Regions from separate parts of the Streptomyces sp. NPDC055013 genome, predicted to be linked through region 1. Evidence: riboswitches for the same ligand, from Rfam matches in the RefSeq annotation. Region 1 holds a riboswitch; each other region holds the start of a gene.

Region 1 (5,374 bases):
TCCTTCCCCCACGAGACGACTCACCACGACCTCCTCATCCCGCTCCCGGACGGGACCCTGCTGTACGCGCGCGTGTGGCGCCCCCCCCCGACGGACGAGCCCGTACCGGCGCTCCTCGAGTACCTGCCGTACCGCCTGACCGACTGAACCGCACCCCGCGACCACCAGCGCCACCCCTGGTACCCCGGCCACGGCTACGCCTCCGTGCGCGTCGACATCCGCGGGCACGGCAACAGCGAGGGCCTGCCCACCGACGAGTACTCGGAGACGGAGCTCGCCGACGGGGTCGAGGACGTCAACTGGCTGGCGGCCCAGCCCTGGTGCAACGGCCGGGTCGGCATGTTCGGCATCTCCTGGGGCGGCTTCAACTCCCTCCAGATCGCGACCCTCGGGCCCGAACCGCTCAAGGCGATCATCACGGTCTGCTCCGCGGACGATCGCTATGACAACGACGTGCACTACATGGGAGGTTCCGTCCTCGCCGTCGACATGCACGCCTGGGCCTCGACGATGCCGGCCTTCGTCGCCCGCCCGCCGGATCCGCTGTATGCCGGGGACGCCTGGCGGGAGATGTGGCTGGAGGCCCTCGAACCGTTCCTGCACACCTGGCTCGGCCACCAGACGCGCGCGCGACGACCATTGGCGCCACGGCAGCGTCTGCGAGGACTACGGCGCGATCGACGCCGCCGTCCTGGCGGTGGGCGGCTGGCACGACCCGTACCGCGACACCGTCGTGCGCCTCGTCGAGCACCTGCCGGCGGATCGCGTGCGCGGCCTGATCGGCCCCTGGTCGCACCAGTACCGCGACCCCGGCCTGCCGCCGGGACCGGCGATCGGCTTCCTCCAGGAGACGCTGCGCTGGTGGGACCACTGGCTGAAGGACGAGGACACGGGCGTCATGGCCGAGCCCCTGCGGCGCTCGTACGTCAGTGACTCGCACCGCCCGGCCACGGTGTACCCCACGCTGCCCGGCCGCTGGGTCGGCGAGCCCGCCTGGCCCTCTCCGCACGTGCGCGCGGTGACGTACGCCTTCCGGGGCGCCCCCGTCCTCGTCCGCTCCCCCACGCACACCGGCATCGGCGCCGGCCGCTTCTTCCCCTTCGGCAACGACGCCGACCTGCCGCCGGACCAGCGGGAGCAGGACGCCCGGTCCGCCTGCTTCGAGTTCGAAGTGGGCGAGGAGACCTGGGTGTTGGGGCGGCCGAAGGTGCGACTGCGGCTGACGTCGGAGGTGCCGCGCGGGCAGGTCGTCGCCCGGCTCCGCGACGTGGCACCGGACGGCTCCTCGACCCTGGTCACGCGGGGCGTGCTGAACATGTCGGCGCGCCACGGCCGGGACCGCACGGTGCCGTGGGAGCCGGGCGCGACCGAGGACGTGACCTTCGGGCTGAACGGCATCGGCCATGCCTTCCCGCCCGGCCACCGCATCCGCCTGGCCGTCTCCTCCGCGTACTGGCCTGGATCTGGCCCCAGCCCGACTCGGCGGCGGGCTTCGGCCTGGAACCGTCGGGAAGCTCGCTGGAACTTCCGATACGCGCACCTGCGTTGGACGAATCGACGGACGGTACGGCGATCGCCTTCGAGGAACCGGAGCAGGCGGAGCCGCTCGGCGTGAACTCCCCCATCACGCTGGACGAGCCGCGCCCCGAGCGCCTCGTCGTGCGGGACGTGACCAAGGGCGAGTGGCGCCTGGAGGTCGACCCCCGGTACGGCGTCACGCGCGTGTACCCCGACGGCCTGGAGTTCACCGAGGACGCGCTGGAGACGTACACGATCAACGAGTGGGACCCCCTGTCGGCCCGCACCCGCTCGGACTGGTCGATCCGCCTGCACCGCCCGGAGCTGGGGTGGGACGCAACCGTGCTGCACGGAGGGCGAAGAGGTACTTTTCCACCGGACATGGGAGAAACGGACTCCACGGACAGCCAGTTAAAGGCGAGTTGGACCCATTGCCCGATTTGCCGCTCTTGTGGATGCCAGTGAATTGGGTCACTTACGCCCATTCATGGAACCGTCTCCCCGCACCCGCGTCCCCCTTGCCCCCAGAGCAAGTTGAGGCTTGGCAACCGCAAAGGATCAAGCGCCCCATTCGCACCAGACCATGGTCAACCGGCCAACAGGTGACCACGGCACTTGTTCCGGGCATGTGCTCTCGCATACGTTCCCGCTCAGTCGGGCGGACGCCTAATCCTGCCGCCGCCCGCGTCATCCACCCACGCAACTCACTCACGCACGGCAGGAGCGGGGGACCCAGGTAAGTCGCTGGACCGGACGCCTTGATGGCGCGCCGGACCGGCTCGGGGTGAAGTCGCGCCGCCGCAGGGCGGCGCGGCCGGGCATCTCCCGCCCGAACCCGACAGCTCACCTCGCAGGCGCCGGAGAGGAACAGCGCCATGCCCCGAGGCAAGCACCGCCGCCCCCGCACCAACCCGCTCACCCGGCACGTCATCGCAGCCGGCACCGGCACCGCCGCCCTCGCCATCCCGCTCCTGAGCGCGACCACCGCGAGCGCCGCACAGCCGACCCAGTCCCCCACCGTCGCGCAGGCCGCTCCCCAGGCCGCCGTGAAGGCCAAGACCGTCGCGTACACCACGAAGAAGGGCGACACGCTCTACGGCATCGCCGACCGGTACGACGCACAGGGCGGCTGGAAGCAGCTCTACAAGGACAACCGCAAGGCCGTCGGCGACGACCCCCGCCTGATCCACCCGGGCCTCGACCTGGAGGTCCGGGCGACGAAGAAGGCGAGCTCGCCGGGCAAGTCGGCCGACAAGGCGTCCGCGCCCGCCAATAAGTCCAACGTCGCCAAGGCCACCCAGTCGTCCGTGAAGACGTACCCGAACAACCTGGACGGCTGGATCCGCAACGCTCTGGACATCATGGCGCAAAACGGAATCCCGGGCTCTTACGAGGGCATTCACCGCAACATCATGCGCGAGTCGTCCGGCAACCCCCAGGCCATCAACAACTGGGACTCCAACGCCGTCGCGGGCACCCCGTCCAAGGGCCTCCTGCAGGTCATCGACCCGACCTTCGCGTCGTACCACGTGCCGGGGACGGTGTACGACCCCTACGACCCGGTCGCGAACATCACGGCCGCGTGCAACTACGCGGCCGCGCGTTACGGCTCGATCGACAACGTGAACGGTCCCTACTAGGCCCGGGCGCGGGGGCCCGGCCGCCGACGACATGCCCTACTGGGCGAAGTCGGCCAGGCTCCCCGCGAACAGCCTCTCGAGGACGACGGCGATGCCGTCGTCCTCGTTCGAGAGGGTGATCTCGTCGGCGACCGCCTTGAGTTCGGGATGCGCGTTGGCCATCGCCACCCCGCGGGCGGCCCAGTCGAACATCGGGATGTCGTTGGGCATGTCCCCGAAGGCGATCGTCTCGCGCGCGCCGAGACCGAGATGCTCGGCGGCAAGCGCGAGACCGGTCGCCTTCGTGATGCCGCATGGCTGGAGTTCGACGGTCCCGGGCCCCGACATGGTGACCGTCGCGAGGGAGCCGACCACCGACCGCGCCGTCGCCGCCAACTCGTCGTCGGACAGGGTGGGATGGCGCAGCAGCACCTTGCTGATCGGCTCGCACCACAGGTCGTCGCGGTGCCGGACGCGTACGGCGGGCAGGGTGGGGTGCGGCATCAGGTACCCGGGCTCGATGAGCGTGAGCCCGTCCACGCCGTCCTGGTCGACGGCCGCGTACACCTGCCCCACCTCGGCCTCGATCTTGCCGAGCGCGGTCTCCGCCAACTCCCGGTCCAGGGTGATGGACCACAGCAGACAGTCCGCTCCGGCGTCGTACAACTGCGCACCCTGTCCGCACACCGCGAGCCCCCGGCTGCCCAGGACGTCGAGGAGCGGGCGCACTCTGGGCGCCGGCCGCCCCGTCACGACGAGGTGCTGCGCACCGGCCGCCGCCGCCTGTGCGAGCGCGTCGAGGGAACGGTCGGAGAGCGTGTCGTCGCCTCGGAGCAGCGTCCCGTCCAGGTCAGTGGCGATGAGTGAATATGCGATGGGTCGGGCCATGATCAGAGAATACGGACAGGAGGCCCCATCGACTCGACTCGAACCGGACGGCTGCTGTGTTCACATGCGTTGACACCTGTTCCGGTTCCAGTTCTGACTCCGCTCGGGCAACTTCCTTTTGCTTGTGGCGATTTCACCCCGACGTGGTGCCTGCGGACTCCTGGACGGCACCGACCCCCCTCCTGTCGATGTGGCCGAGCGCGGCGACCTGCTGATTCGCCGGCCCTCCGCGACGCGAGTTCTGCACTGCCCAAGACCCTCGCCTCACCCGTAACGTGTGGCCCGACCACATGGCACGGAGCGTATGAGAGTGAGGCAGCACCCCATGCCCCCCTTCGATCTCCCCGAGGGCGACCCCTTCGGCACGCACAACCTTCCGTACGGCGTCTTCTCCCTTCCCGGCTCGGACTCCGCGCGACGGGTCGGCGTCCGGCTCGGCGACCACGTCCTCGACGCGGGCAAGGCGGCCTACGCACTCGGCTCGCCGTACGCCCCGCTGCTCGCCCAGGACTCCCTGAATCCGCTGCTCGCCGCGGGCCACACCACGTGGTCGGACGTACGGCGCGCACTGACGGCGTGGGTGACGGTGCCGGCGCACCAGGAGGCCATCGCGGACCTCCTCCACCCGCTGTCCTCAGTCACCCTGCACCTCCCCTTCGAGGTCGCGGACTACGTCGACTTCTACGCCTCCGAGAACCACGCCCGGAACGTCGGCCAGATCTTCCGCCCCGACGCCGAGGACTCCCTCACCCCCAACTGGAAGCACCTGCCGATCGGTTACCACGGCCGCTCCGGCACGGTCGTGGTTTCCGGCACGGACGTCGTACGACCGTCCGGCCAGCGCAAGGCCCCCGCCGATCCGGAGCCGGTCTTCGGCCCGTCGGTCCGCCTCGACATCGAGGCCGAGGTCGGCTTCGTGGTCGGCACACCCTCGGAGATGGGCAGGCCGGTGGCGCTGGGCGACTTCCGTGAGCACGTCTTCGGCCTGTGCCTGCTCAACGACTGGTCGGCACGCGACGTCCAGGCCTGGGAGTACGTCCCCCTCGGCCCGTTCCTCGGCAAGTCCTTCGCCACGTCGGTGTCGGCGTGGATCACCCCGCTGGACGCGCTGGAGGAGGCGCGGGTGGCACCGCCAGAGCGGACGCACCCCCTGCTGCCGTACCTGGACGACTCCGGCCCCGACGCCGAGCCCGGCGGCTACGACCTGCGTATCTCCGTGGCCATCAACGGCCACGTCGTCTCCGAGCCCCCCTTCTCCACCATGTACTGGACGGCCGCCCAGCAGCTGGCCCACATGACCGTGAACGGCGCCTCCCTGCGCACCGGCGACCTGTACGGCTCGGGCACGG
Region 2 (5,374 bases), on a different contig from region 1:
CGCGTTCACGTACGCGGCCCAGGGCGACCTGGCCCGTCTGCGACGGGTCCTCGGGCGTCGTACGACGGCGCTGCGCCGACTGCGGGCGGCCGTGCGCTGGTACGCGCCGACCGGCCAGGCCAAGGGCTGGCGGCTGTGGATCGAGGGCTGGGCGGCGGCGCTGCGCGAACCCGCGCTGCAGGAGGTCACGCGGGACCTGGACCGGCAGTGGAAGGCCGCCATCGCCGAGGTCATCGCGGAGGGCGTGGCCGCGGACGAGTTCCGCTGCCCGGATCCCATGGGTGCGGCCCTGCGCCTGACGGCCCTCCTGGACGGGCTCGCCGTGCAGATGACGTCGTACCGCGGCGCGGTCTCACGCGCGCGTGCCCAGGAGTGGGTGGACGAGGCGCTCGCCCGGGAACTGGGGCTGGAGCGGGAGGCGTTGACGGCGTTGTCGCGCTGACGCCGGCGCATGTGTGGGCCGTACCGATCACACGTCGGCACGGCCCACACCTGCACGTCACCGCGAACCCGATGGCGAACCGCTCTCAAGCCACCGATTCGATCCGCATCTTGATGTCGTCCGGGGACAACGCGCCCTTGGCCGTGACGTGGTCCCCCGACGACTCGCCCCGCAGGCGCCGCCCGATCCAGGGCACCAGGTACTCGCGGGCCCATTGGACGTCGTCGCGGCGGATGTCGAGGGTGCCGCGGGGCGGGAGCGGCGGCCAGGGCTGGTCCGGGTCGGCCGGGACCTCCAGGCCGAGCACCTGGCCCGCGCGCAGCGCCACGCGCGTGTGCCCCTCGGGAGACAGGTGGAGCCGGTCGTGGTCCCAGGCCCGGCGGTCCTGAACGGTCTTCAGGGACCACAGGTCGAGGACCGGGCACCCGTACCGGTCGGCGATGGCCCGCACATGACCGTTGTACGTGGCGATCTTGCCGCGCAGATGTCTCAGCACGGGCACGCCACGGGTGTCGAAACCGGTCGTCACCATGACGGTGCCGACCTCGCAGGTGAGCCGGGCGATCGCCCGCTCGAAGCGCTCGGCGACCTCGTCGGGATCGGTGCCGGGCCGGATGATGTCGTTGCCGCCCGCACAGAACGAGACCAGGTCCGGGGCCAGTTCGGCGGCCTTCGGAAGCTGGTCCTCGACGATCTGGTCGAGCAGTTTGCCGCGCACGGCGAGGTTCGTGTAGTTGAAGTCGCCCTCGGGTCGTCGGTCCGCGAGCAGGACCGCGAACCGGTCGGCCCAGCCGACGAACGCCCCGTCGGGGCCGGGGTCGCCGACGCCCTCGGTGAAGCTGTCCCCCACCGCAACGTACGACCCGATCACTGATCTGCTGTCACTCTTCGAATCGTCTGCCACATCGGCCCATGATTCACCTTCGAATGTGACCTACGCGACCGTAGGACGGGGTTGACGATCGGTGAGATAAGCCACTCCTAAAGTGTTCACCAAACGTGGAATAACCCTCTGATCAGGGGTGTTGTGGGCGCAACCGCCACACAGCCCTCTGTACGCAGACCGAAGGCCGGACCCGGGGATCGGGGTCCGGCCTTCGGCAGCGTGTCAGGCAGGTTGTTGCGCGGCAGGCGTCAGCCGATGGAGACGCCCTTCGAGCGGAGGTAGGAGACCGGGTCCAGGTCCGAGCCGTAGTCCGGGGTGGTGCGGATCTCGAAGTGGAGGTGCGGGCCGGTGACGTTGCCGGTCGCGCCGGAGAGGCCGATCTGCTGGCCCGCCGTCACGGACTGGCCGCTGGAGACGGACAGCGAGGACAGGTGGGCGTACTGGGCGTAGTGGCCGTCGGCGAGCTGGATGACGACCTGGTTGCCGTACGCGCCGCCCCAGCCGGCCGAGACGACGGTGCCCGCGCCAACTGCCTTCAGCGGGGTGCCGGTCGGGGCGGAGAAGTCGACGCCGGTGTGGTAGCCGCTGGACCACATGCTGCCCGCCACCTTGTAGGCGGTGCCGAGGGTGGCGCCGTCGAGGGGGGCGGAGAAGCCGCTGGAGGCGCTGGTGTTCTCGGCGCTCTGCGCGGTGGTGGTGGTCTTCGACGCGGCGGGCTTGGACGCCGAGGACTTCGAGGCGGTCGCGTCCGAGGACGACTTCGAAGGCGCGGAGGAGGAGGGCGCGGACGAGGACTTGGGGGCGCTCGTCTCGGCCTTCTTGCCGCCGATGGTGAGCTTCAGACCCGGGTGGATCAGCGCCGGGTCCGTGCCGACGGCCTCACGGTTGTCGGCGTAGAGCTTCTTCCAGCCACCGCTGACGTTCTGGTCGTCGGCGATCTTCGCAAGGTAGTCGCCGACCTTGACCGAATAGGTCCGCGCATCCGCCTTCTTGTCGGTGGCCTTCTTCTCTGCCTTCTTCGCGGCGACCGGAGCGGACTGAACGGCCTTTTTCGAAACGGACTGAGAAGGAGCGGCGTGGGCGCCGGTGGCTCCGATGAGCGGGAGAGCGAGAGCGGCGCCACCGGTTCCGGCGACGGCGATGGAGCGGGTGAAGCGCAGGGACTTCGGGCGGCGATGCTTACCCTTCGCGGGCATGGCGAATTCCTCTCCGGCGCCTGCGAGGTGAGCTGTCGGGTGCGGGCTGGAGATGCCCGGCCGCGTCGGGACGCGACTTGACCCCAAGCCGTTCCGGAGACCGGAACAGGCGGTTGTACCTGTGGGTCCCCCGCTCCTGCCGGGTACGGGTGAGTTAGCGCGGGATCCGGTCGGCGGCAGGATTAGGCGTCCGTCCGGATTGGTGTGGAACGTAAGCGAGAAAGACGCACGGGAACAAGTGAGGGGTTCCGTCCGAATGCGTTCCTGTTGATCCCTTGTGGGAATTACCGGTCACACTCCGTGAATTGTCGGGACGTCGTCCGACTCAAAACCCCTCGAAAAGCACGTGAATTACGTGGACATGACGAGCGACGCACGGTCACGAATATGACGCTCCTCACGTGACACTTCTCCAGCTCCCTTTACTCCAGAGCGAGTTGGAATGAAGGCGCCAATTCGGACAGAACTCCTAGATGCGACGCAGTCGGATATCCGTCGCATCAAGGTCGCCGCGTAGGCCGGTGCGAAGTCCGTGATGCACCAATACAGAACCTCGGCGAATTTCGCCCGTTCCAAGGCATTCGTCCGATGCTGTCGGGCCGAAGGCGCGCAGTCGCAGCACCGGGGCGGGTTCGCCAAAACTCTGGGCCCGGAGCCAGGCCAGGGCGACCGTCTCGTCACCGAGCACGTACTGCACCGCACCGAGGCCGCCCGCCGGAGGCCGCAGCCGATAGAGGTCGCCGCGTTGCACCACGGGCCGGATCTGCTTGTGGAGCGTCACCCACTCCCGCGCCTCGGCGAGCGCAGGGAGGCGGCCCGGTGGTTGAGCATGGCGTTCGGGCTGTCGGTGACCCAGGCGGCCATGGCCCTTGCCGGGTGGATCTGGCTGAAGCCGTGCTGGATCGCGAGCCGGTCGAGAGGGTCGGCGTTGTCCGAGGTCCACACCTGGTCGGTACGGCGGCGCGCGCCGATGTCGATCCGTCCGCCGCCGCCCGAGCAGGACTCGAAGGCGACGCCGGGGTGAGCGGCGCGAGCCGGTCCAGCAGGCCGTACGGAGCACGCACATGGTCGACCCAGAGGTACTCTTGGACGTCGTCGCGCGCGGGATTCAGTACGAGCTGATTGCGAAGTTCTGTCCGATTCCGCTCCGTTTAATATCGAATCCATTCCAGATGGGCGCGATACAACTCACTGTCCGCATTGACCATTTCTGGTTCGGCCCAGATGCCGAACTGCATGCCGAGCGCGTGCGCGTACTCGGCAAGCGGCTCGAGCCCGGACGGGAAGCGGTCGGGGTTGGGGGTCCAGTCGCCGAGCCCGGCGCGGTCGCTGATGCGCTTCCCGAACCAGCCGTCGTCGACGACGAGCAGCTCCACGCCGACGGCCGCGGCACGCCGCGCGAGCAGGCTCTACTGCTCCTCGGAGATGTCGAACTCCGTTGCCGCCCAGGAGTTGAAAAGCACCGGCCGGCCCCGGTCCGCGTTCGGGATCACGTACGCGCGCTGGTACGCATGCCAGGCGCGGCTGGCCCCGCCGAAGCCGCCGTCGCTCCACAGGCCGGCGAAGACGGGCGTCGTGAAGGACTCCCCCGTCGCGAGGCGCAGCAGGACGGAGGTAGACCTCGCCGCGCTCCTCGGTGGCGTCGTGTCGAGCGCAACCAACCCAGGGCAAATGCTGATGCCCGGTGTGTCCGCGACGGCTGCCGATGACCTTCTCCCCATAGGTGAGGGGTCCGTGCAACTGGGACAACTGCCGGCCCTCCGGGTTGGGCAACGCCCAGGTGACCGAGTCAGCGCGCAGCAGCTCCAGGACGGGTCCCTGGTCGTCCAGGGTCACCCAGCGCTCCACGACGCCCGCGCGCATCCGGTAGTGCAGGGTGACGTTCAGCCCGCCGTCACGAAAGCGCAACCGCAGCTCGTCGCCCTCGGTCTCGTACCGCTCGAACGCCCACTCGGTACCACGCCGCTCGTCGGTGCGCACGGACAGGGCGGGTCGTACGAAGCGGGGCCGCCCTCGACCAGGTACTCCTCGCGGCCCTCGATCGGGGACTCGAAGGGCCGGTACTCGGGCAGCGGGCGTAGGGCGAGGGCGATGCGCGGCCTCCAGTGGAGATGCGGAGCTCGTGGGCGTCCGTCAGGTGGACGGCATAACTGCTGGTCGGCCCGCAGAGGAGCCACATACGGCCGTTGCCGGAGATCTCCAGCATCAAGCCCTCACAGATCTAAAACATACACGAACAGATACCGCCAAATATCAACATAATCAAGAGTCCGGCCATCCCGAGGCAACGCCTGTGGACAACTCCTTGGCCCAGGAAGCCATGTCGTATCGTCGAGTGCGCACCCCGTCGGCCGCATCGCCGAGCCGCGTCGACGGGGCCGACTGGGAGGAGCCCCCGTGACGCAGCAGATCCCGTCGACCGAGCCCGAGCTGGCCGGAGTTCGCAACTTTCGTGATGTGGGCGGACTGCCGACCGTGGACGGACGGCGGGTGCGACACGGGGTTCTGTTCCGCAGCGGCCACCTCGCGCACGCGACCGAGGACGACGCGGCCTTCCTCGACACCCTTGGGCTGCACACGATCTTCGACTTCCGCAACGCGGCCGACCAGAAGCTCGAAGGCGCCGACGTGGAGCTGCGGGGCGTACGCAATGTGAACCTGCCGCTGTCCGACCCCGCGGACGGTGCCGAGTTCTGGAAGATGGTCCGGGACGGCAACCTCGACCAGCTTCGCGAGATCCTGGCCGACGGCAAGGGCGCCGGCCGGATGATCGCCTCCTACCGCATGATCATCAAGGAGCGCACCGCCGAGCACTCCCAGGTGCTGCACTCCCTCGCGCAGGACAGCGTC
Region 3 (5,374 bases), on a different contig from region 1:
GGCGAGGGCCAGGGCGATTCGGGACAGGGTTTCGTAGCCGGTCTCGTGGAGGGCGACCGACAGGATGCCGGTTGCCATGACGGCTGCGCCGGCTGCGGGGGGACGTTTCGACCACCAGGTGTGGAGGGGGGATGTGGTGGTGGTCGTGGGGGCGGGCATGGGGTCGATGCTAGGGAGTGGGGCGTGTGGGGGCACGCGCGCGTGTGGGGTGAAATGCGGGTGGTTGAGCGCCGGGATGCCTGCGGCGGCCCGCTCGGGTGAGTGGGGGTGCGCGTAGCGCCTTCGGGTGCGTTGTGGGTCGGGGACGTGCCGGGGGTGTCCGTCCTCGGTCGGGCGGTTGCTGTGCCTTGAGAAGGGCTGTTCGTTGACGCCCGCCGCTGCGGGCGGACACCCCCCGGCGCGTCCCCTTGCCGCCGTACGCGGATGCAGGTGCGCTTCGCGCCTCTACGCGCGCGTGGCGGAGACAGTGCGCCACGCGCGCGTGCGGTCGGTGTAGGTTCCGATCCGATTTGTCATCCGGGACCGTGAGAACCAGGGGTTTCAGGTGTTTGTCCAGCCGGTCTGTCGGCGGATCGTCCGGCCTATCTGTCGTTTTCCTCCGGGCAGGATGCGGGCCGGTGCTGCCGAGCAGAGTGCGTGCGCTGGAGGGCATGTCGGTGCCCTCTGCCATCGTGTGCCCCATGGGTGAACTGGTTGAGCGGGTTGACGAGCGTGACAAGGTGCTGGCTGTTGTGGAGAGGGGGGAGGCGATTCGTCAGCGGTGGCTGCATCGCATATCTACGATTGTGTGCCGCGACCGTGCGGGACGGTTCTTTGTCCACCGACGTCCGGACGATGACACTCGTTTCCCGGGACAGATCAACTGGATGCTCGGAGGCGCGGTGGATGTGGCCGAGTCGTATGAGGATGCTGCTGCGCGGGAGTTGGCGGAGGAACTTGGTGTTCATGCCCGTCCTGGTTTCCTGTTCAAGTTCTTGTGCGAGGGTGTGATCAGCCCGTATTGGCTTGGTCTGCATGAGGTCGTCGTCACGGAACCGGTCCGGCCCGACCCTTCGGAGGTCGGTTGGCATGACTGGCTGACTGAGTCCGAACTGACGGACCTGGTCCGGCATCGGGAGTTCGTTCCGGATGCTCGCGAGGCGTTCGACCGATATCGCGCCCTGCCGGCGCAGCCGGGAGCGATGTGAGCTGGGGTGCGCGTTGCTGGAGTTCGTCCTCCGCGGCTCGGCGTCCCGCGGCGGTGAGTGTGTAGTACTGACAAGTTGACGACAGATCACTTGGACAGTGACATCTCGAATCGGAACCTACAGTCGTCAGGCCGGGCGGACCACGCTGTGGATCGACGACTCTCCGTCGTAGAAGATCGACTCCTCGCGGACGTATGTGCCGGGCTTCGGGGCGTGGATCATCATGCCGTTGCCGATGTAGAGGCCTACGTGCGTGATGTCGTCGTAGAAGAAGACCAGGTCGCCGGGCTGGGCGCTGGAGACGGCGACCGTGGTGCCGGCGTTGACCTGGTCGTAGGTGACGCGCGGGATGTCGACGCCTGCGGCCTTCCAGGCGGCCTGGGTGAGGCCGGAGCAGTCGTAGGAGTCGGGGCCGGTGGCGCCCCAGACGTAGGGCTTGCCCACCTGGGAGCGGGCGAAGGCCAGGGCCTTCTCGGCCTTGGTCGCGTACGAGGAGTCCGACGCGGACGAGTCGGAGGAGGACGAGTCGGACGAGGAGTCGTTGCTCTCCTGCTGCTGGGCCGCCTCCTGGCGCCGGCGCTCGGCCGCCTCTTGCTGGCGGGCCAGTTCCGCCGCCTTGCGGGCGGCCTCCTCCTGCTTGCGCTTCTCGATCGCGGCGAGGCGCGCCTTCTCCTCCGCCGTCAGCTCCGACAGCAGTTCGCGTGCGTCGGCGAGCTTCTTCTGGACGGTGGACTTGGCCGTCCGCAGGTCGTTCTGCGACTCGGTGAGCGTCTCGAGGCTCTGGGCGGCCTCCTGGCGCTTCTTCATCGTCGCGGACTGCTCGGTGAAGTAGTCGTCGACCGATTCCTTCTGACGGCCCGTCATGCGGTCCATCAGCTGGGTCTGGTCGAAGTAGTCCTGCGGGGTGTCCGCCAGGAGGAAGGTCGCCGTGTCTGGGGCTGAGGCTCCCGTGCGGTACTGGGCGGCTGCGTTGCGGCCGAGTTCCTCGCGTGCGTCGTTGAGCTTCTGGGTGCGCTGGGCGACGTCGTCGAGGAGGGTGTCGACGCGATTGCGTTGCTTCGCGGTCTTCTCCTTGGCCGCGTTGTACTTCTCGGTCGCCGACTCCGCCTGGCGGTAGAGGTCGTCGACCTTCTTCTCGACCTCCTCGAGGCTCGGCTTGTCGTCCGTCGAGGGGCTCGCGTTGGCCGTCTGGGACAGCAGGGCGACGGAGGTGAGGGCCGCCGTGGCGAGGGCGGGGGTCCGTATGCCTGCTACGCGCGTACCAGCGGGACGCGACTTGCGGTGCGACGCCAAGGGAGGCGACTCCTTCCATGCTCCGCCTACCGAGTTAGCTGTCGGGTTCGGGCGGGTGCTTCGGAAGGGTTGCCCTACGGCCGTCCCCCGGGCGGGAGTCGGGCCGATTCACCCCAAGTTCGGTGGGTCCCCGGCTCCGGGGGCACGGCGGCGCTCCGGACTCGGCGGAGGCCGTGCGGCCCGGCGTCGTTCGCCGGTGGGGGTCGTACGGCCTGTCCGGCACGGTAGCCAACTCGTGTGGCCCCTGTGAAGGTTGATGTTCGATATGCCCGATACATTTTCGTGACCTTGGCGACGTGTGTCGTGGATCGTGGTCGATGCGGGGTTGTTGGTGGCGGTTTGAGGGGTTTGCGGGAAGTGGGGCGTGTCAGCGGTATTGGGTTGGTTGAGTTCGGGGGTTGCGGATCGTAATGGGGTGATTCTGGAGGGTGAGGGGGGGATGCTCGGGTGCGCGGGGTTCGAAGATCGGTAAGTGCTGAAACAGGTGATGTTCTCAGGGCGGCCGCGGGCTGTCAGTGGGGCGCCCTAGACTCGGAGAGCGATGAGCAGCCTCTTTGACGACAGCTTCCTGGCCGACCTCCAGGCCCCGCGGGCCCATGCGGACGAACACCCGCCGCCGCCCGAGGACGATCACGCTCCGGAGCCGGTTCCGGACGATCTGTTCGGCGGGAAGTTCGACGTGCCGCCGGACCGGGACGAGTACTACCGCGACGGCGCCCCGCGCCCGGCCCTCGACGCGGCCGCGCTGCTGGAGGGGCTGAACGAGAACCAGCGTGCGGCCGTCGTCCACTCCGGCGGCCCGCTGCTCATCGTGGCCGGAGCCGGGTCCGGCAAGACGCGTGTGCTCACCCATCGCATCGCGCACCTGTTGGCCGAGCGGAACGTGCATCCGGGGCAGATCCTCGCGATCACCTTCACCAACAAGGCCGCGGGTGAGATGAAGGAGCGTGTCGAGCAGCTCGTCGGCCCGCGCGCGAACGCGATGTGGGTGATGACCTTCCACAGCGCGTGCGTGCGCATCCTGCGCAGGGAGAGCAAGAAGCTCGGGTTCACCTCGTCGTTCTCGATCTACGACGCTGCCGACAGCAAGCGGCTGATGGCGCTGGTATGCCGTGATCTGGATCTCGACCCCAAGCGTTTTCCGCCCAAGTCCTTCAGCGCCAAGATCAGCAATCTGAAGAACGAGCTGATCGACGAGGAGGACTTCGCCGCCCAGGCGACGGACGGCTTCGAGAAGACCCTCGCGCAGGCGTACGCCCTGTACCAGTCGCGGTTGCGGGAGGCCAACGCCCTTGACTTCGACGACCTGATCATGACGACGGTCAATCTCCTGCGCGCCTTCCCGGACGTCGCCGAGCACTACCGCCGGCGGTTCCGGCATGTGCTGGTGGACGAGTATCAGGACACCAACCACGCGCAGTACGCCCTGGTGCGCGAGCTCGTCGGTACCAGTGAGCACCCTGTCGACGTGCCGCCGAGCGACTACGACATCCCGCCCGCCGAGCTGTGCGTGGTGGGTGACGCCGACCAGTCGATCTACGCCTTCCGGGGCGCCACCATCCGCAACATCCTCCAGTTCGAGGAGGACTACCCGGACGCGACGACGATCCTGCTGGAGCAGAACTACCGCTCCAGCCAGACGATCCTGACCGCCGCCAACGCGGTCATCGAGCGCAACGAGTCCCGGCGCCCCAAGAACCTGTGGACCAACGCGGGCGCGGGCGCGCGTATCACCGGCTATGTCGCGGACACCGAGCACGACGAGGCGCAGTTCGTCGCCGAGGAGATAGACCGACTGACGGACGCGGGCGATGCGAAGGCCGGTGACGTCGCCGTCTTCTACCGGACGAACGCCCAGTCCCGTGTCTTCGAAGAGATCTTCATCCGCGTCGGCCTGCCCTACAAGGTCGTCGGCGGGGTTCGGTTCTACGAGCGCAAGGAGGTCCGGGACGTCCTGGCCTACCTGCGCGTGCTGGCCAACCCCGAGGACTCCGTGCCGCTGCGGCGGATCCTGAACGTCCCGAAGCGAGGGATCGGCGATCGCGCCGAGGCGATGATCGACGCGCTTGCACAGCGGGAGAAGATCAGCTTCCCGCAGGCACTGCGGCGGGTCGACGAGGCGTATGGCATGGCCGCGCGGTCGACGAACGCCGTCAGGCGGTTCAACACGCTGATGGAGGAGCTCCGCACGATCGTCGAGTCCGGCGTGGGGCCGGCGACCGTTCTGGAGGCGGTCCTCGAACGGACCGGGTACCTGGCCGAGTTGCAGGCCTCCACCGACCCTCAGGACGAGACCCGGATCGAGAACCTTCAGGAACTCGCGGCCGTGGCCCTGGAGTTCGAGCAGGAGTCGGCTGAGGGTGAGGCCTCCGTCGGGCTCGCGGCTTTCCTGGAGCGGGTCGCGCTCGTCGCCGACTCCGACCAGATTCCGGACGAGGAGGAGGACGGCTCCGGCGTCATCACCCTGATGACCCTGCACACGGCCAAGGGCCTGGAATTCCCGGTCGTCTTCCTCACCGGCATGGAGGACGGCGTCTTCCCGCACATGCGCGCCCTCGGCCAGGCCAAGGAGCTGGAGGAGGAGCGGCGGCTCGCGTACGTCGGCATCACGCGTGCGCGTGAGCGGCTGTACCTGACGCGCTCGTCGATGCGGAGTGCGTGGGGGCAGCCCTCGTACAACCCGCCGTCCCGCTTCCTGGAGGAGATCCCGGCGGCGCACGTGGACTGGAAGCGGACGGGGGCGACCGCGCCCGTGTCGTCCGGTCCGGCGGCCGGCGTGGCGGCCTCGCTGTCCTCGTCCCGCTCGCGCTCCTCGGCCTCGGGGGCGTCCGGGTTCGCCACCCGGCGGACCTCGGAGAAGCCGGTCGTCCAGCTGGCGGTCGGGGACCGGGTCA
Region 4 (5,374 bases), on a different contig from region 1:
CAGCCCGATCCGGCCCGGGCGGGGCATCTCCGGGGCCAGGGAGGCGTTCAGCCGTACGTCGGCGGAGGTGTTGATGATCCCGAAGGCGTTCGGCCCGATGATGCGCATGCCGTACGCGCGTGCCTGCCGTACGAGTTCGCGCTGCCGCTCGCGGCCGTCGGGCCCGCTCTCGGCGTACCCGGCGGAGAGCACGACCAGCCCCTGCACGCCGTGCTCTCCGCATTCGGCGACCACGTCGGGGACGTAGGCGGCCGGCACGGCGACCACCGCGAGGTCGACCTGTTCCTCGATGTCCCGCATGGAGCGGTGCGCGGGCACGCCGTCGAGTTCCTTGAGGTCCTCCGGGAACGCCCTGTTCACCGCGTACAGGCGTCCCGTAAACCCGGCGTCCCTGATGTTGCCCAGGACGCTTCGGCCCACCCCGCCGGGGGTGCGGCCCGTGCCGATGACGGCGACGGAGCCGGGCACCAGGAGCCGCTGCACGGACCGGCCCTCGGCGCGCTGCTCGCGCGCGTACTGCACGGCGAGCGAGCGGTCCGTCGGCTCCAGGTCGAACTCCAGGCGGACGACGCCGTCCTCGAAGCTGCGCTTCTGGGTGTACCCGGCGTCCGTGAACACCTTGATCATCTTGTTGTTGGCCGGCAGCACCTCGGCGGCGAAGCGGCGGATGTCGCGCTCGCGGGCGACGGCGCCGATGTGTTCGAGCAGGGCGGAGGCGACGCCACGGCCCTGGTGGGCGTCCTGGACGAGGAAGGCGACCTCGGCCTCGTCGGCGGGCGCGGACGCGGGCATTCCGTCGGCGCCGATCCGGTCGTAGCGTACGGTGGCGATGAACTCGCCGCCCACCGTGGCCGCGAGTCCCACCCGGTCCACAAAGTCGTGGTGCGTGAAGCGGTGGACGTCCTTTGCGGACAGTCGCGGGTAGGGCGCGAAGAAGCGGTAGTACTTCGACTCGTCCGACACCTGCTCGTAGAAGCTGACCAGGCGCTCGGCGTCATCAACGGTGATGGGGCGGATGCGCGCGGTGCCGCCGTCGCGCAGCACCACGTCGGCTTCCCAGTGGGCGGGGTACGCGTGCCTGTCCGAGGCGCTCTGCATGGGGCCCAGAGTACGGCTCGCGTACGACAACGGCGCGAGGCAGTCTGTTCAGGACGTACGTGGGGTCGAGGCCGCGACCCGACGGTCACCTCAGGAGGGGACGTTCGTCAGACGTTCGTCCAGTTTCGTCGTGCTTCACGGGTGTGGGAAACTGGTCTAGACAACCCTGAACACCGAAGGGCAGCATCACATGGCTGAGCGCCGCGTCAACGTCGGCTGGGCCGAGGGTCTCCACGCCCGCCCCGCCTCCATCTTCGTCCGAGCCGCCACGGCCACAGGCGTCCCGATGACGATCGCCAAGGCCGACGGCAACCCCGTCAACGCGGCCTCCATGCTGGCCGTTCTGGGCCTGGGCGCCCAGGGCGGCGAGGAGATCGTCCTCGCCTCCGACGCCGAGGGTGCGGACGCCGCCCTCGACCGTCTGGCGAAGCTGGTCTCCGAGGGCCTCGAGGAGCTGCCCGAGACGGTCTGAAGGACCTGAGCGGGACTCCACACCAAGCGGTGAAGCCGCGTCCGCCTTTCCGGCGGGCGCGGCTTCGCTGTTTTCGGCGGACGGCGTCCTGATTTCAGACAGGCGGCGTCCTGATTCGAGGGCAGCGGTTCCGCTATTCGAGGCCGACGTCCCGAGAATTACCGCACGCCTGAAAAAGGGCAGCGGAAATTACGCGCCTCCAAATATGCCCTCTTTGTATACGGCGCCCGTGTTAATGCCGCAGGCTCGGCATGTTTACGGGATGTTGCGAATTCCTCACACGCTCCGTGCGATCACCGCGGGAGCCGAAGCGCAGCCGATGCGCGGAGATCGAGCGCTCGGCGTGCAGCGCCGTGATCGCGCGGGCGCGCTCGCCGTCGCCGCGCGCCACCGCGTCCACGATCGCGCCGTGCTCGGTCCAGGACTCCACGGGGTCGACCGGCGCCTCGACTGCGTACATCCAGGCGATCTTGTGGCGCAGCTGGGTCAGCATCGAGGTCAGGGCGGGACTGCCGGAGGCCTGGGCCAGCGTCTCGTGGAACCAGCCGCCCAGCGAGCGCAGATCCTCGCTGTTTCCCCGCCTGGCCCGCTCCTGACCCAGCCTGACCAGACCGCGCAGGACCTTCAGATGGGCCTCGGTGCGCCGCTGGGCGGCCCGGGAGGCGCCGAGCGGCTCCAGGAGGGCACGCATCTCCAGCAGGTCGGAGGCCTCCTGTTCGCTCGGTTCGGCGACGCATGCGCCCGCGTGCCGCCGGGTCACCACGAAGCCCTCCGCCTCCAGGGTGCGCAGGGCCTCGCGCACGGGGACGCGGGAGACGCCGTAGCGACGGGCGAGGAGTTCCTCGGTGAGCCTGCCGCCGCGCGCGTGGACCCCGGCGACGATGTCGTCCCGGATCGCGGTGCATACCGAGTGCGCCGGAATACGCATGACCGACCTCCGCCTTAATCCCCGTGAAACGTCGACGAATGACGTGTGTTGAGTGACTCTATTGCAACCGGCGGGAATTTCCGACGGGAGGCCGGAATCCATGGATATTTTTTGGACAGTGGGTCGTTCGAAACGCCGAAAGCCCCGGCTCGGGGAGCCGGGGCTTTCGGAAGACGCGGGGCGTCAGCGGTGGGGCGTCAGATGTTCACACCGTGCGAGCGCAGGTAGGCGACGGGGTCGATGTCCGAGCCGTACTCCTGCGTCGTGCGGGCCTCGAAGTGCAGGTGCGCCCCGGTGACGTTGCCGGTGGCGCCGGACAGGCCGATCTGCTGACCGGGGGTGACCGTCTGTCCCACCGAGACGGATATGGACGACATGTGGCCGTACTGGGTGTACGTACCGTCGTTCATCTTGATCACGACCTGATTGCCGTACGACCCGCCCCAGCCGGCCTCCACGACGGTGCCGGAGGCCACCGAGTGGACCGAGGTGCCGCTCGCGGCGTGGAAGTCGACGCCGGTGTGGCTGCCGGAGGACCAGACGGCGCCGCCGGCCTTGTAGCCGGTGGAGACGTACGAGCCGGAGATCGGGGCGACGTAGGACAGCAGGCGCTTGCGCTCGGCCTCGCGGGCGGCGCGCTCCTTGGCTTCGCGCTCCTTCTTCGCCTTCGCGGCCGCCTTCTTGCGTGCGGCCTCCTCGGCGGCCTTCTTGCGGGCCGCGGCCTCCTTGGCGGCCTGCTCCTGGGCGGCGGCCTGGGCGTCGATCTGGTCGGCGATCGAGTTCTCGACGGCGACGACGGGGATCAGGCCGGTCTGCTCGACGGCCGGTTCCGCGGCGAGCGCCGGGGCGGCCAGGGTGCCGATGACGCCGGTGGCGGTGAGTGCGGCGACGCCCGCGGCGCGGGCGGTGGTGCGCTCGAAGCGGCTGGGGCGACGGTGCTTCCCCGCGGGACGCTTCCCGGTGGCGCAGGTGAACGCCATGAAGTGGCTGGTCCTTTCCTTCCTTCTCGCCTACCGGGTTAGCTGACGGGTTCGGAGCAGGAAGGTCTCCTACGGACCCCCTCGCGGCTGCGCGGGCGTCCGATTCACCCCAGGGACTTCGATGGGTCCCCGGCTCCCCTGGCTCGCGCCTTACGGGGACTCGGCGATGGCTGTCCGGTGCCGCGGGCGCGGCGCAGTGCCTGACGGACAGCCCGGAAGACGCTAAACGGGGCATCTTTCAATCCCCAAACGGATCCTGCCTTTTGTAGTGCATCCCACAGGTCAGACAGGCAACCTCTCCCTCAATTCGGGCATAAAGGGGCCCTGGTGACTCTTCCGTCACCAGGGCCCCTACGCACGCGTGCCGACTCCGGCGCCGCGTCTGTCCCCTACTCGGCCGCCACGACGCTGACTTCGCCGATGCCGAGGGCCTCGACGGGCTCCCGGATCTCGGCCGCGTCGCCGACGAGGATCGTCACCAGACGGTCGACCGGGAAGGCGCTCACGGCCGCCGCGGTGGCCTCGACGGTGCCGGTCGCGGCGAGCTGCTGGTACAGCGTCGCCTGGAAGTCGTCGGGCAGGTGCTGCTCGACCTGGTCGGCCAGAGTGCTCGCCACGGCCGCGGCCGTCTCGTACTTCAGCGGCGCCACCCCGACCAGGTTCTGCACGGCGAAGTCCCGCTCGGCGTCGGTGAGTCCCCCGTCGGCGACACCGCGCAGGACCTTCCAGAGGTCGTCCAGGGCGGGACCGGTGTTCGGGGTGTCCACGGAGCCGCTGATGGCGAGCATCGCCGCACCCGAGCCGTCCGGGGCGGAGCGCAGGACCTGCCCGAACGCGCGGACACCGTAGGTGTAGCCCTTCTCCTCGCGCAGGACCTTGTCCAGGCGGGAGGTGAGGGTGCCGCCGAGGCAGTACGTGCCGAGCACCTGCGCGGGCCAGACACGGTCGTGCCGGTCGGGGCCCACACGGCCGATCAGCAGCTGCGTCTGGACGGCGCCGGGGCGGTCCACGATGACGACGCGCCCGGTGTCGTCCGCGGTCACCGGCGGGACCGGCCGGGGCTGGGCCGGGGAACCGGTCCAGGCGCCCAGGGTGTCGCCGAGGAGGGCGTCGAGGTCGACGCCGGTGAGGTCGCCGACGACCACGACGGTGGACGTCGCCGGGCGCACATGCCGCTCGTAGAAGGCACGGACGCCGGCGGAGTCGATGCCGGCGACCGTGTCCTCGGTGCCCTGGCGCGGGCGGGACATGCGCGAGGTCGCCGGGAACAGCTGCCGGGACAGCTCCTTCGCGGCGCGGCGCGAGGGGTTGGCCAGCTCGTGCGGGATCTCGTCGAGGCGGTTGCGCACCAGGCGCTCGACCTCGGCGTCCTCGAACCCGGGCGCCCTGAGCGCGTCGGCGAGCAGGCCGAGGGCCTTCGGGAGACGGGAGACGGGCACCTCGAGGCTGACGCGCACGCCGGGGTGGTCGGCGTACGCGTCGAGCGTGGCGCCACAGCGCTCCAGCTCGGCGGCGAACTCCTCCGCGGTGTGCTTGTCGGTGCCCTCCGAGAAGGCACGCGCCATGATCGTGGCGATGCCGTCCAGGCCCTTCGGCTCGGCCTCCAGGGGCGTGTCCAGGAGGACCTCGACGGCGACGACCTTCTGTCCGGGGCGGTGGCAGCGCAGGACCGTCAGGCCGTTGTCCAGCTTGCCGCGCTCCGGTGCCGGGAACGCCCAGGGCCGGGCCTGGCCGGCCTGGGGCTGCGGATGGAACTCCATGCTGGCGAGCTCGGTCACTGCGCCGACTCCTCGTTCTCGTCGGTGGTCCCGGCGGGTGCGGCCCCGTCGGCGGCGGCTTCCAGGTCCTCGGCCTCGTCGGCGACCGGCTCGTACACCAGCACCGCGCGGTTGTCGG

Evidence for each region. Region 1 has a riboswitch for cyclic di-AMP ahead of ACWGDB_RS18915 (transglycosylase SLT domain-containing protein). Riboswitches for the same ligand answer to the same signal wherever they lie in the genome.
Region 2: linked by a shared signal. The riboswitch ahead of ACWGDB_RS03905 (LysM peptidoglycan-binding domain-containing M23 family metallopeptidase) and the one ahead of ACWGDB_RS18915 (transglycosylase SLT domain-containing protein) in region 1 are both predicted to bind cyclic di-AMP.
Region 3: linked by a shared signal. The riboswitch ahead of ACWGDB_RS40080 (NlpC/P60 family protein) and the one ahead of ACWGDB_RS18915 (transglycosylase SLT domain-containing protein) in region 1 are both predicted to bind cyclic di-AMP.
Region 4: linked by a shared signal. The riboswitch ahead of ACWGDB_RS37570 (M23 family metallopeptidase) and the one ahead of ACWGDB_RS18915 (transglycosylase SLT domain-containing protein) in region 1 are both predicted to bind cyclic di-AMP.

Annotation. Positions count from the first base shown of each region.
Region 1 is NZ_JBSGVW010000013.1:117,137-122,510, reverse strand. Features, by position in the region: partial or broken gene ACWGDB_RS18920 (CocE/NonD family hydrolase) at 1-1,933, shown strand, start outside; cyclic di-AMP (ydaO/yuaA leader) riboswitch at 2,214-2,388, shown strand; gene ACWGDB_RS18915 (transglycosylase SLT domain-containing protein) at 2,394-3,158, shown strand; gene ACWGDB_RS18910 (HAD family hydrolase) at 3,195-4,025, opposite strand; gene fahA (fumarylacetoacetase) at 4,351-5,374, shown strand, end outside.
Region 2 is NZ_JBSGVW010000002.1:276,550-281,923, reverse strand. Features, by position in the region: gene ACWGDB_RS03915 (TetR/AcrR family transcriptional regulator) at 1-442, shown strand, start outside; gene ACWGDB_RS03910 (SGNH/GDSL hydrolase family protein) at 528-1,313, opposite strand; gene ACWGDB_RS03905 (LysM peptidoglycan-binding domain-containing M23 family metallopeptidase) at 1,577-2,524, opposite strand; cyclic di-AMP (ydaO/yuaA leader) riboswitch at 2,529-2,686, opposite strand; partial or broken gene ACWGDB_RS03900 (alpha-galactosidase) at 2,994-4,730, opposite strand; gene ACWGDB_RS03895 (tyrosine-protein phosphatase) at 4,922-5,374, shown strand, end outside.
Region 3 is NZ_JBSGVW010000059.1:7,428-12,801, forward strand. Features, by position in the region: gene ACWGDB_RS40070 (tellurite resistance/C4-dicarboxylate transporter family protein) at 1-159, opposite strand, end outside; gene ACWGDB_RS40075 (NUDIX hydrolase) at 681-1,187, shown strand; gene ACWGDB_RS40080 (NlpC/P60 family protein) at 1,314-2,480, opposite strand; cyclic di-AMP (ydaO/yuaA leader) riboswitch at 2,489-2,640, opposite strand; gene pcrA (DNA helicase PcrA) at 3,022-5,374, shown strand, end outside.
Region 4 is NZ_JBSGVW010000047.1:42,231-47,604, forward strand. Features, by position in the region: gene ACWGDB_RS37555 (bifunctional acetate--CoA ligase family protein/GNAT family N-acetyltransferase) at 1-1,098, opposite strand, end outside; gene ACWGDB_RS37560 (HPr family phosphocarrier protein) at 1,289-1,570, shown strand; gene ACWGDB_RS37565 (GntR family transcriptional regulator) at 1,803-2,498, opposite strand; gene ACWGDB_RS37570 (M23 family metallopeptidase) at 2,696-3,478, opposite strand; cyclic di-AMP (ydaO/yuaA leader) riboswitch at 3,492-3,654, opposite strand; gene ACWGDB_RS37575 (M16 family metallopeptidase) at 3,868-5,256, opposite strand; gene ACWGDB_RS37580 (M16 family metallopeptidase) at 5,253-5,374, opposite strand, start outside.